Duganella dendranthematis: one gene and its partners. The protein of the gene in region 1 binds, or shares a complex with, the protein of each later gene. Links are inferred from orthologs where the notes say so. Each region holds a gene or a part of one and is shown in the gene's direction. Other genes may lie near its edges.

The links.
Region 2: the proteins of dnaN (region 1) and HH213_RS25470 are in contact, whole or in part, in a cryo-EM structure (PDB 8GIZ), measured with the Escherichia coli proteins. The link is inferred for Duganella dendranthematis from one-to-one orthologs.
Region 3: the proteins of dnaN (region 1) and dinB are in contact, whole or in part, in a solved structure (PDB 1OK7), measured with the Escherichia coli proteins. The link is inferred for Duganella dendranthematis from one-to-one orthologs.

The regions. Positions count from the first base shown.
Region 1 is NZ_CP051684.1:2,040,740-2,043,835, forward strand. What follows is about bases 156-3,096. They hold dnaN (DNA polymerase III subunit beta), read left to right. Parts: upstream 156-1,043; coding sequence 1,044-2,150; downstream 2,151-3,096. Other genes in these bases: dnaA (chromosomal replication initiator protein DnaA), read left to right, coding at 156-942; gyrB (DNA topoisomerase (ATP-hydrolyzing) subunit B), read left to right, coding at 2,273-3,096. In the rest of the region: more of dnaA, read left to right, coding at 1-155. UniProt on the Escherichia coli protein: Confers DNA tethering and processivity to DNA polymerases and other proteins. Acts as a clamp, forming a ring around DNA (a reaction catalyzed by the clamp-loading complex) which diffuses in an ATP-independent manner freely and bidirectionally along dsDNA.
Region 2 is NZ_CP051684.1:5,565,493-5,568,608, forward strand. The notes cover bases 78-3,038. They hold HH213_RS25470 (DNA polymerase III subunit delta'), read left to right. Parts: upstream 78-1,024; coding sequence 1,025-2,053; downstream 2,054-3,038. Other genes in these bases: mltG (endolytic transglycosylase MltG), read left to right, coding at 78-396; tmk (dTMP kinase), read left to right, coding at 403-1,008; HH213_RS25475 (PilZ domain-containing protein), read left to right, coding at 2,064-2,447; HH213_RS25480 (DNA-binding protein), read right to left, coding at 2,435-2,971; HH213_RS25485 (cation:proton antiporter), read right to left, coding at 2,984-3,038. In the rest of the region: more of mltG, read left to right, coding at 1-77; more of HH213_RS25485, read right to left, coding at 3,039-3,116. UniProt on the Escherichia coli protein: Part of the beta sliding clamp loading complex, which hydrolyzes ATP to load the beta clamp onto primed DNA to form the DNA replication pre-initiation complex.
Region 3 is NZ_CP051684.1:2,206,342-2,209,323, reverse strand. The notes cover bases 1-2,827. They hold dinB (DNA polymerase IV), read left to right. Parts: upstream 1-753; coding sequence 754-1,902; downstream 1,903-2,827. Other genes in these bases: HH213_RS10075 (recombination-associated protein RdgC), read left to right, coding at 1,972-2,827; HH213_RS10085 (substrate-binding periplasmic protein), read right to left, coding at 1-651. Also shown: more of HH213_RS10075, read left to right, coding at 2,828-2,868. UniProt on the Escherichia coli protein: Poorly processive, error-prone DNA polymerase involved in translesion repair and untargeted mutagenesis. Copies undamaged DNA at stalled replication forks, which arise in vivo from mismatched or misaligned primer ends.

The DNA.
Region 1 (3,096 bases):
ATCCAGGTGGCGAATAATCCGGGCGTGTCGTACAACCCGCTGTTCTTCTACGGCGGCGTCGGCCTGGGTAAGACCCACTTGATCCATGCCATCGGCAACCAGGTGATGGCCGACCAGCCGGGCGCGCGCATCCGCTACATCCACGCCGAGCAGTACGTGCGCGACGTGGTGACCGCTTACCAGCGCAAGGGTTTCGACGACTTCAAGCATTACTACCACTCGCTGGACATGCTGCTGATCGATGATATTCAATTCTTCGGCGGCAAGAGCCGTACGCAGGAAGAATTCTTCTACGCGTTCGAAGCCCTGATCGCCGCCAAGAAACAGATCATCATCACCTCGGACACCTATCCGAAAGAGATCACCGGCATGGATGACCGCCTGATCTCGCGCTTCGACTCCGGCCTGACGGTCGCCATCGAACCGCCGGAGCTGGAAATGCGGGTGGCGATTCTGCTCAAGAAAGCCAAGCAGGAAGGCGTGACCTTCTCGGATGACGTCGCCTTCTTCGTGGCCAAACACCTGCGCTCCAACGTGCGCGAGCTGGAAGGCGCGCTGCGCAAGATCCTGGCGTACTCGCGCTTCCACGGCAAGGACATCACGATCGACATCGTGAAAGAAGCGCTGAAAGACCTGCTGTCGGTACAGAACCGCCAGATTTCGGTGGAAAACATCCAGAAAACCGTGGCCGACTTCTTCAACATCAAGGTGGCGGACATGTACTCGAAACGCCGGCCGGCCAACATCGCCCGCCCGCGCCAGATCGCCATGTACCTGGCCAAGGAGCTGACGCAGAAATCGCTGCCGGAAATCGGCGAACTGTTCGGCGGCCGCGACCACACCACCGTGCTGCACGCGGTGCGCAAGATCGCCCTCGACCGCACCAAAAATCCGGAATGCAACCACGAATTGCACGTTCTGGAGCAAACACTCAAGGGCTAGCCGGAGACAGGCTTTGGCTTTATCATTTAGTCAAACCTGTCCGCCTGCTCACAAGGCAAAAGTATCAAAAAACATCATTAAATTTTTACTGAGGATAAGCTATGCAATTGGTCAAAACCACCCGTGATACGCTACTCCGGCCACTGCAGATCGTGAGTGGTATTGTCGAGCGTCGGCACACTATGCCGATTCTGGCCAATATCCTCATCCGCAAAGAGGGCGAGAGCGTATCCTTCCTGTCGACCGACACCGAAGTCCAGATCACCACCATCGCCGAGATCGGCTCCGGCGCCGATGTCACCGGCACCACCGTGGCCGCGCGCAAGCTGCTCGACATCCTGCGTGCGCTGCCGGAATCGGGCGACGTCACCATCACGCTGCAAAACAAGCGCCTGGCCGTGGCCTCGGGCAAATCGCGCTTCGCGCTGCAAACCCTGGCGGCGGAAGAATTCCCGACCGTGCAGCAGGCCGACAGCTACAGCGCCACCGTCACGCTGCCGCAGAAAACCCTGAAGCACCTGTTCAACATGGTGCACTTCTCGATGGCCCAGCAGGACATCCGCTACTACCTGAACGGCCTGCTCCTGGTCCTGGACGGCAACAACGTGATCGCCGTGGCCACCGACGGCCACCGTCTGGCGTTCTGCCAGGTCGAGACCGAGCAATCGTTCGCGCGCCAGGAAGTCATCATCCCGCGCAAGACCATCATCGAACTGCAGCGCCTGCTGGAAGAAAACGACGAGCCGGTGCAGCTGGACATCGCCGCTAACCAGGTCAAGCTGACCTTCGCCGACATCGAGCTGATCTCGAAACTGGTGGAAGGCAAGTTCCCCGACTACACGCGGGTGATCCCGAAGGGCTACAAGAACGAATTCACGATCGGCCGCGATGAGCTGCTGCGCTCGCTGCAGCGCGCCGCCATCATGACCAGCGACAAATTCAAGGGCGTGCGCTGCATCATCGCGCCGGGCGTCATGAAGATCAGCTCGACCAACGCCGACCAGGAAGAAGCGGTCGAAGAACTGGAAATCGACTACGGCGGCGACAGCGTCGATATCGGCTTCAACGTCACCTACCTGCTGGACGTGCTGAACAACCTGAAATGCGACCAGATCAACATCGCGCTGGGCGACTCGAACTCGTCGGCGCTGATCTCGATCCCGGAAAACACCGACTTCAAGTACGTCGTCATGCCGATGCGCATTTAATCGCACCACCGCCGTCGCCCCGGCGCCCGCCGGGGCCCAGAGAACGCATGCTCAGCATGGATTCCCGCCGCTGCGGGAATGACGTCCCAGTAATACACGCATATTGATTGAGAAAGCAGCACATGTCCGAAGAGAATGCAGTCCCCGCGGTAAAGAATGATGAATACGGCGCCTCCTCGATCCAGATCCTGGAAGGTCTGGAAGCAGTCCGCAAACGTCCCGGCATGTACATCGGCGACACCTCGGACGGCACCGGTCTGCACCACCTGGTGTTTGAGGTGCTGGACAACTCGATCGACGAATCGCTGGCCGGCTATTGCACCGAAATCCACGTCACCATCCACTCCGACAACTCGATCTCGATCACCGACAACGGCCGCGGCATCCCGGTCGGCCTGAAAATGGACGACAAGCACGAGCCGAAGCGCTCGGCGGCCGAAATTGTGCTGACCGAACTGCACGCCGGCGGCAAGTTCGACCAGAACTCGTACAAGGTCTCCGGCGGCCTGCACGGCGTCGGCGTGTCGTGCGTCAACGCCCTGTCCAAACTGCTACGCGTGACCATCCGCCGCGACGGCAAAGTGCACGAAATGGAATTCGTGCGCGGCGTGGCGCAAGACCGCCAGCTGGAAACCCGCGACGGCGTGCTGGTGTCGCCGATCAAGGTCATCGGCGAAACCGACAAGCGCGGCACCGACGTCCACTTCTGGGCCGACGAAGAAATCTTCACCCACGTCGAATTCCACTACGAAATCCTGGCCAAGCGCATCCGCGAACTGTCGTTCCTGAATAACGGCGTCAACATCAAGCTGACCGACCAGCGCACCGGCAAGGAAGAACTGTTCGCGTTCGAAGGCGGCACACGCGGCTTCGTCGAATACATCAACAAAGCCAAGACCGTGCTGCACCCGACCGTGTTCCAGGCCACCGGCGACCGCATGTCGGA
Region 2 (3,116 bases), 3.5 Mb from region 1 along the record:
TACAAGAATCCGTATGAGGCGCTGACCATGGCCTCCATCGTCGAAAAGGAAACCGGCCAGAAGTCGGAGCGCGCCATGATTGCCGGCGTATTCGTCAACCGCCTCAAGCTGGGCATGCTGCTGCAGACCGATCCGACCGTGATCTACGGCATGGGCCTGAAATATGATGGCAAGATCCGCAAAAAGGATCTGGAGACCGACACCCCTTACAATACCTATACGCGCGCCGGCTTGCCGCCGACCCCGATCGCGCTGCCGGGCGTGCAGTCGCTGATGGCGGCGCTGTCGCCGGCCAAGACCGCCGCGCTGTATTTCGTCTCCAAGGGCAACGGCACCAGCCAGTTCTCGGACAACCTGAACGACCACAATCGGGCAGTCAACCAGTATCAACGATAAGAGTAAATGGGTAAATTCATCACCTTCGAAGGCATCGACGGCGCCGGCAAGTCCACGCACATTGCCTTCGTCAGCGATTACATCAAGCAGCGCGGCGTCGAGCTGGTCAGCTCCCGCGAACCGGGCGGCACGCCGCTGGGCGAAAAACTGCGCGAGATCGTGCTGCACGAAAAAATGCATCTGGAAACCGAAGCCTTACTGGTGTTCGCCAGCCGCCGCGAACACCTGGCGCAAGTCATCGAACCGGCGCTGGCGCGCGGCGCCTGGGTCATCTCCGACCGGTTTACCGATTCCAGCTTCGCCTACCAGGGCGGCGGCCGCGGCATGAGCCTGGCCAAGCTGGACGCGCTGGAGCAGTGGGTGCATCCCGAGCGGCAGCCGGACCTGACGCTGTTGTTCGACGTGCCGCTGGACGTGGCGCGCGCGCGCCTGGATGCCACCCGCGAACTGGACAAGTTCGAGCAGGAAAAGAGCGACTTCTTCGCTGCCACCCGCACCGAGTACCTGCGCCGCGCGGCCGAGTTCCCGCAGCGCTTCCGCGTGATCGACTCGACCCGGAGCATCGCCGAGATACAGCAGCAAATTGCCGCGATCCTGGACGCGTTCTTTTGAAATAGAATACTGAATAATGAGTCATTCCATCTACCCGTGGCAGGAATCGTCGTGGCAGCAGCTGCAAACGCTGCGCCCGCGCATGCCGCACGCCATCCTGTTCCACGGCGCCGCCGGGATAGGCAAGGCCGATTTCATCGAGCAATTCGCGCAAGGCCTGCTGTGTGAGAACGTGCAGCCGGACGGCCATGCCTGCGGCACTTGCGCGTCGTGCGGCTGGTTCTCGCAGCACAATCATCCGGATTACCGTCGCGTGCGGCCCGAGTCGATGGAGGATGAACCGGCCGCCGACGAGGAGGGTGAGGGCGAGAGCAAGAAGGCCGCCAAGTCGAAGACGCCGTCCAAGGAAATCAAGATCGAGCAGATCCGCGCACTGGCGGATTTCATGAATATTTCCACTCACCGCCAGGGTTTGCGGGTGGTGGTGCTGTATCCGGCCGAAGCGCTGAATACGCCAGCCTCCAATGCCTTGCTGAAGACGCTGGAAGAGCCGCCGCCGGGCACCGTGTTCCTGCTGGCGTCCAATAGCCTGGACCGGTTGCTGCCGACCATTTTGTCGCGCTGCCGCAAGTTTGCTTTGCCGATGCCGAACCACGCCGAAGCGCTGGCCTGGCTCAAGGAGCAGGGCGTGCCGGATGCCGACAGCTGGCTGCGCGAGCAGGGCGGCGCGCCGCTGGCGGCGATGGCGCAGGCGGAAGCCGGCAGCCGCGAGGAGCTGGAAACGCTGCTGCAACTGCTGGCACATCCAAGTGTGGAAGGCGCGTTGAAAGTCGCCGACAAGTTGCAGAAAGTGCCACTGAGCGGCCCCGCGTCCTGGTTGCAGCGCTGGCTTTACGATGTGTTTTCGTACAAACTGGCAGGTAACATCCGGTATTATCCGCGCTACCAGAAAGAGCTGGCCAGCCTGGCCGACAAGATTCACGTCAGCCGTCTGCTGGCAGCAATCAAGAGCGCGAACGAACGCCGCGCGACGGCCGATCACCCGCTGTCGCCCAAGCTGTTTTTGGAAGAGATGCTGCTGGATTACGCCAGCTGCTGCGCCTGAAAGGTAAGGAATGTCCGCTGCCAGCCCACTCGACCCGAACACCGTGCCCATGACGCCACGGCCGACGGTGCTATCGCTGGCAATCAAGGAAAAGGCCGCGTTGTACGCGGCCTATATGCCGTTCCTGAAAAACGGCGGCATGTTCGTGCCGACCCAGAAACCGTACAAGCTCGGCGACGAGATTTATCTGATCCTGGCGCTGATGGACGACCCCAACAAATACCCGATCGCCGGCAAGGTCGCCTGGATCACGCCGCCCGGCGCGCACAACAACAAGGCGCAGGGCATCGGCGTGCATTTCCCGGATGACGAGAGCGGCCAGCGCGCCAGGCTGAGGATTGAAGAAATCCTCGGCGCCGCGCTGCGCTCGTCACGCGCCACTCACACCTTGTAGTGGATCGGCCGGCTGTCGACGTCAAACACCGACGAGCGGCCGCCGGACAGCACCATGCTGAAGGCCGTGCTGTCGTTCAAGCCGCCACGCGAACTGGCGTACAGGTGGCTGAAGTTGCCGAAGCCATGATCGTGCGGCTGGCTGGCGTAGGCGTCGATTTCCAGCTCGTCCACGCGTAATTGCAGCCGCTCGACTGTTTCTCGTAACGCGGCCAGCTCCTGCTCCTTTTCCTGCATGGCCAGCTGATGCGCGGCGTACAGCGCGCGGTAGCGGCGTTCGGCATCATCGTGCAACTGGCCGGCCAGTTGTTCCACCATCACTTGCAGGCTGCGCGCCGTGTCGTCCCGCTTGATGCCGGGCTGGCCGTCTTCGTCGCTCAGTTCCTTCAGATGGCGGTGAATGGTCGACTTCGAGCCGGTACCCAGCGCGGCCCGCACCGCATCGACGGACGGATAGCGTCCCTCGGCCAGCAACTGGTCGCGGCTGGCCTTGACTTCCGATTTGCTCAATCCTATGCGTGCCATGGTCTCTGTCTCCTAACTTGCCTGGCCAACCAGCCCGCGATTCTGTGCACGGTGCAGCTTGGGGTGGACCAGAGGGATGGTCAGCATGGTGCTGCCGACCGCCATCAACAGGAGCGCGGTGAACGTCTCGCTGGTGATGATCTGC
Region 3 (2,982 bases), 170 kb from region 1 along the record:
CTTCGATACGTACAGGCCGACCATCATGCGCGGCGATTCGCTGACCGGGGTCGCGCTCATCTTGGCGGTCAGGCCGAACAGGCGCTGGTTCAGCAGGTGGATGGTGGCCGGGGCCAGCGTGCCTTCGGCGCGGCCGGCCTTGATCTTGCGGAACACCACGCCGAAATCGCTGACATATTCGAGCCGGCCTTGCTGCTGCAGCCGGTCCAGCTGACGCTGCGCGTCGGCGGTGTAGAAGATGCCGCGCGTGATGTTCAGGCGCGCGGTACTGTGCTCGACGAAGTCGGCCAGGCTGCGGAACTTGCCGGCGTCCGTTCCCAGCAGAACCAGTTCGAAGCGGGTCCAGGTGTAAGGCAGCCAGGTGCCGTAGCGGTCACGCTCGGCCGTGCGTAGCGAGGCGCCGGTCATTTCCAGTTCATTGCTTAAGAACAGCGCTTGCTGGCGGCTGCGCGGATACCAGCGCACGTTGAGCTGGCAGCCGCTGCGCAGCTGGATTTCGGCCAGCACGTCGATATTACTGCCGCGAATCACCGTGCCGTCGAGGTAGGATGAATAACCGAGATCGCTGACGCCAACCCGCGCCGGTGGGCAGGCAGGGTCCAGCGGCACCGCCTGCGCAGCAGTGAATGACAGCCATAAAGCTATCAACAAAGTGGACAGGCATCTGGTCATGCAACGAGTGTAGCATTGGCAACTTGCATGCCGGCGATTTTCGGTGGATACTGTACGTATTTACAGTATTATTTGTGTATTATGGCCGACACCGCGCGCCGCATTGCCCATATCGACATGGACGCTTTCTTTGCGTCAGTGGAGTTGTTGCGCTATCCGCAGCTGCGCGGCCAGCCGGTGGTAATCGGCGGCCGCGGCTACGATCCCGAGCAGCGTGACGATGGCTCGTACGTCTTCAAGCGCCTGCGCGATTACGTCGGCCGCGGCGTCATCACCACCGCCACCTACGAGGCGCGCGCGTTTGGTGTCGGTTCGGCGATGGGCATGATGAAGGCGGCCAAGCTGGCGCCGGACGCCATCCTGCTGCCGGCCAACTTTGACTCTTACCGCCATTATTCGCGCCTGTTCAAGCAGGCGGTGGCCAGCATCGCGCCGGATATCGAAGACCGCGGCATCGATGAAATCTTCGTCGACCTGACCCATGTGGATGGCGAGACGCAGGAGATCGGCGCCCGCATCAAGCAGGCGGTGCAGGACGCCACCGGTCTCACCTGTTCGGTCGGCATCACGCCCAACAAGCTGCTGTCGAAAATCTGTTCGGATCTGGACAAGCCGAACGGCCTGACGCTGCTGGGCTTTGACGATATTCCCACCCGCATCTGGCCGCTGGGCGTGCGCAAGGTCAACGGCATCGGCCCCAAGGCCACCGAAAAGCTGGCCTCGCTGGGCATCGAGACGGTGGGCCAGCTGGCGCAGGCCGACCAGGGCTTGTTGCAGGATTATTTCGGCGCGCATTACGCGGCGTGGCTGGCGCGGGTGGCGCAGGGGATTGACGAGCGCGAAATTTCCACCAGCCGCGAGAGCAAGTCGATGTCGCGCGAAACCACCTTCGAGCGCGACCTTCATGCGCGCCAGGACCGGGCCACCTTGTCCGGCATCCTGACGACGCTGTGCGAGCGGCTGGCGGACGATCTGAAGCGCAAGGATTACGTCAGCCGCACCATCAGCATCAAGCTGCGGTACGACGATTTCCAGATCGTCAGCCGCAACGTGACGCTGCCGCAGGCGGTGGCCGAACCGGCCGCGATCCTGCAGGCGGCGCGCGAATGCCTGAAGCGGGTGCCGCTGCAGCGCAAGCTGCGCCTGCTGGGCGTGCGTGCCAGCACGCTCGAACCTCCCGGCGCCATGGCCAGCGCGCAACAGCCGGTGCAGGGCGATCTATTCGCCTGAGACCAGGGCTGCGGCAGCGTGTAAAATGGCGCTCCTTTTGCAATTTCCGAAACAAGGCCAGTCAACTTTATGTGGTTCAAGAATCTACAGATTTACCGTCTGCCGGCCCCTTGGGCCTACACTCCCGAACAACTGGAAGAAGCGCTGTCGTCGAATGCGTTCACGCCGGCCAGCAGCAACGAGCTGCTGCGCCAGGGCTGGGACAAGCCCCGTCCTAACGGCGGCCTGGTGCACGTGGTCAACAAGCAGATGCTGATCGTGCTCGGCACCGAAAAAAAATTGCTGCCGTCCAGCGTCATCAACCAAGTCGCTAAGGCGCGCGCCGCCGAAATGGAAGAAGCCCAGGGCTTTGCGCCGGGCAAGAAGGCCATGAAGGAACTGAAGGAGCGCGTGGCCGACGAACTGCTGCCGCGCGCGTTCTCGATCCGCGGCAACGTCTGGACCTGGATCGACCCGGTCAACGGCTGGCTGGTGGTGGATGCCGCCAGCCCGGCCAAGGCCGACGAAGTCATCAAGCTGCTGTTGAAAGCGGTCGACCGCATGCCGCTGGAAAGCCTGCGCGTGCAGCGCTCGCCGGTGGGCGTGATGACCGAATGGCTGCAAACCGATGAAGCGCCGGCCGGTTTCACGGTCGACATGGACACCGAACTGCGCGCCACCGGCGAGAGCAAGGCGGCGGTACGTTACGTCAAGCATTCGCTGGACCCGGAAGAAGTGCGCCGCCACATCGCCGCCGGCAAGCAGTGCACCCGCCTGGCCATGACCTGGGACAGCAAGATTTCCTTCGTGCTGACCGAATCGCTGGCGATCAAGGGCGTCAAGCCACTCGACGTGCTGAGCGAAAAAGACGCCGGCGTGCGCAATGACGACGAGCGCTTCGACGGCGATTTCATGCTGATGACCGGCGAACTGGCCAAGCTGATGGCCGACGTGGTGGAAGCACTGGGCGGCGAAGCCAAGGCGTAAGCCCTTTTCCTTGCCTTTTAGTTACAAATGCCGCGAAGTCGTTGATTTCGCGGCATTTTTTAGTTGATAAATACGAAAAATATGTGCATTGCCGTGAGGAAAGTACGACAAATT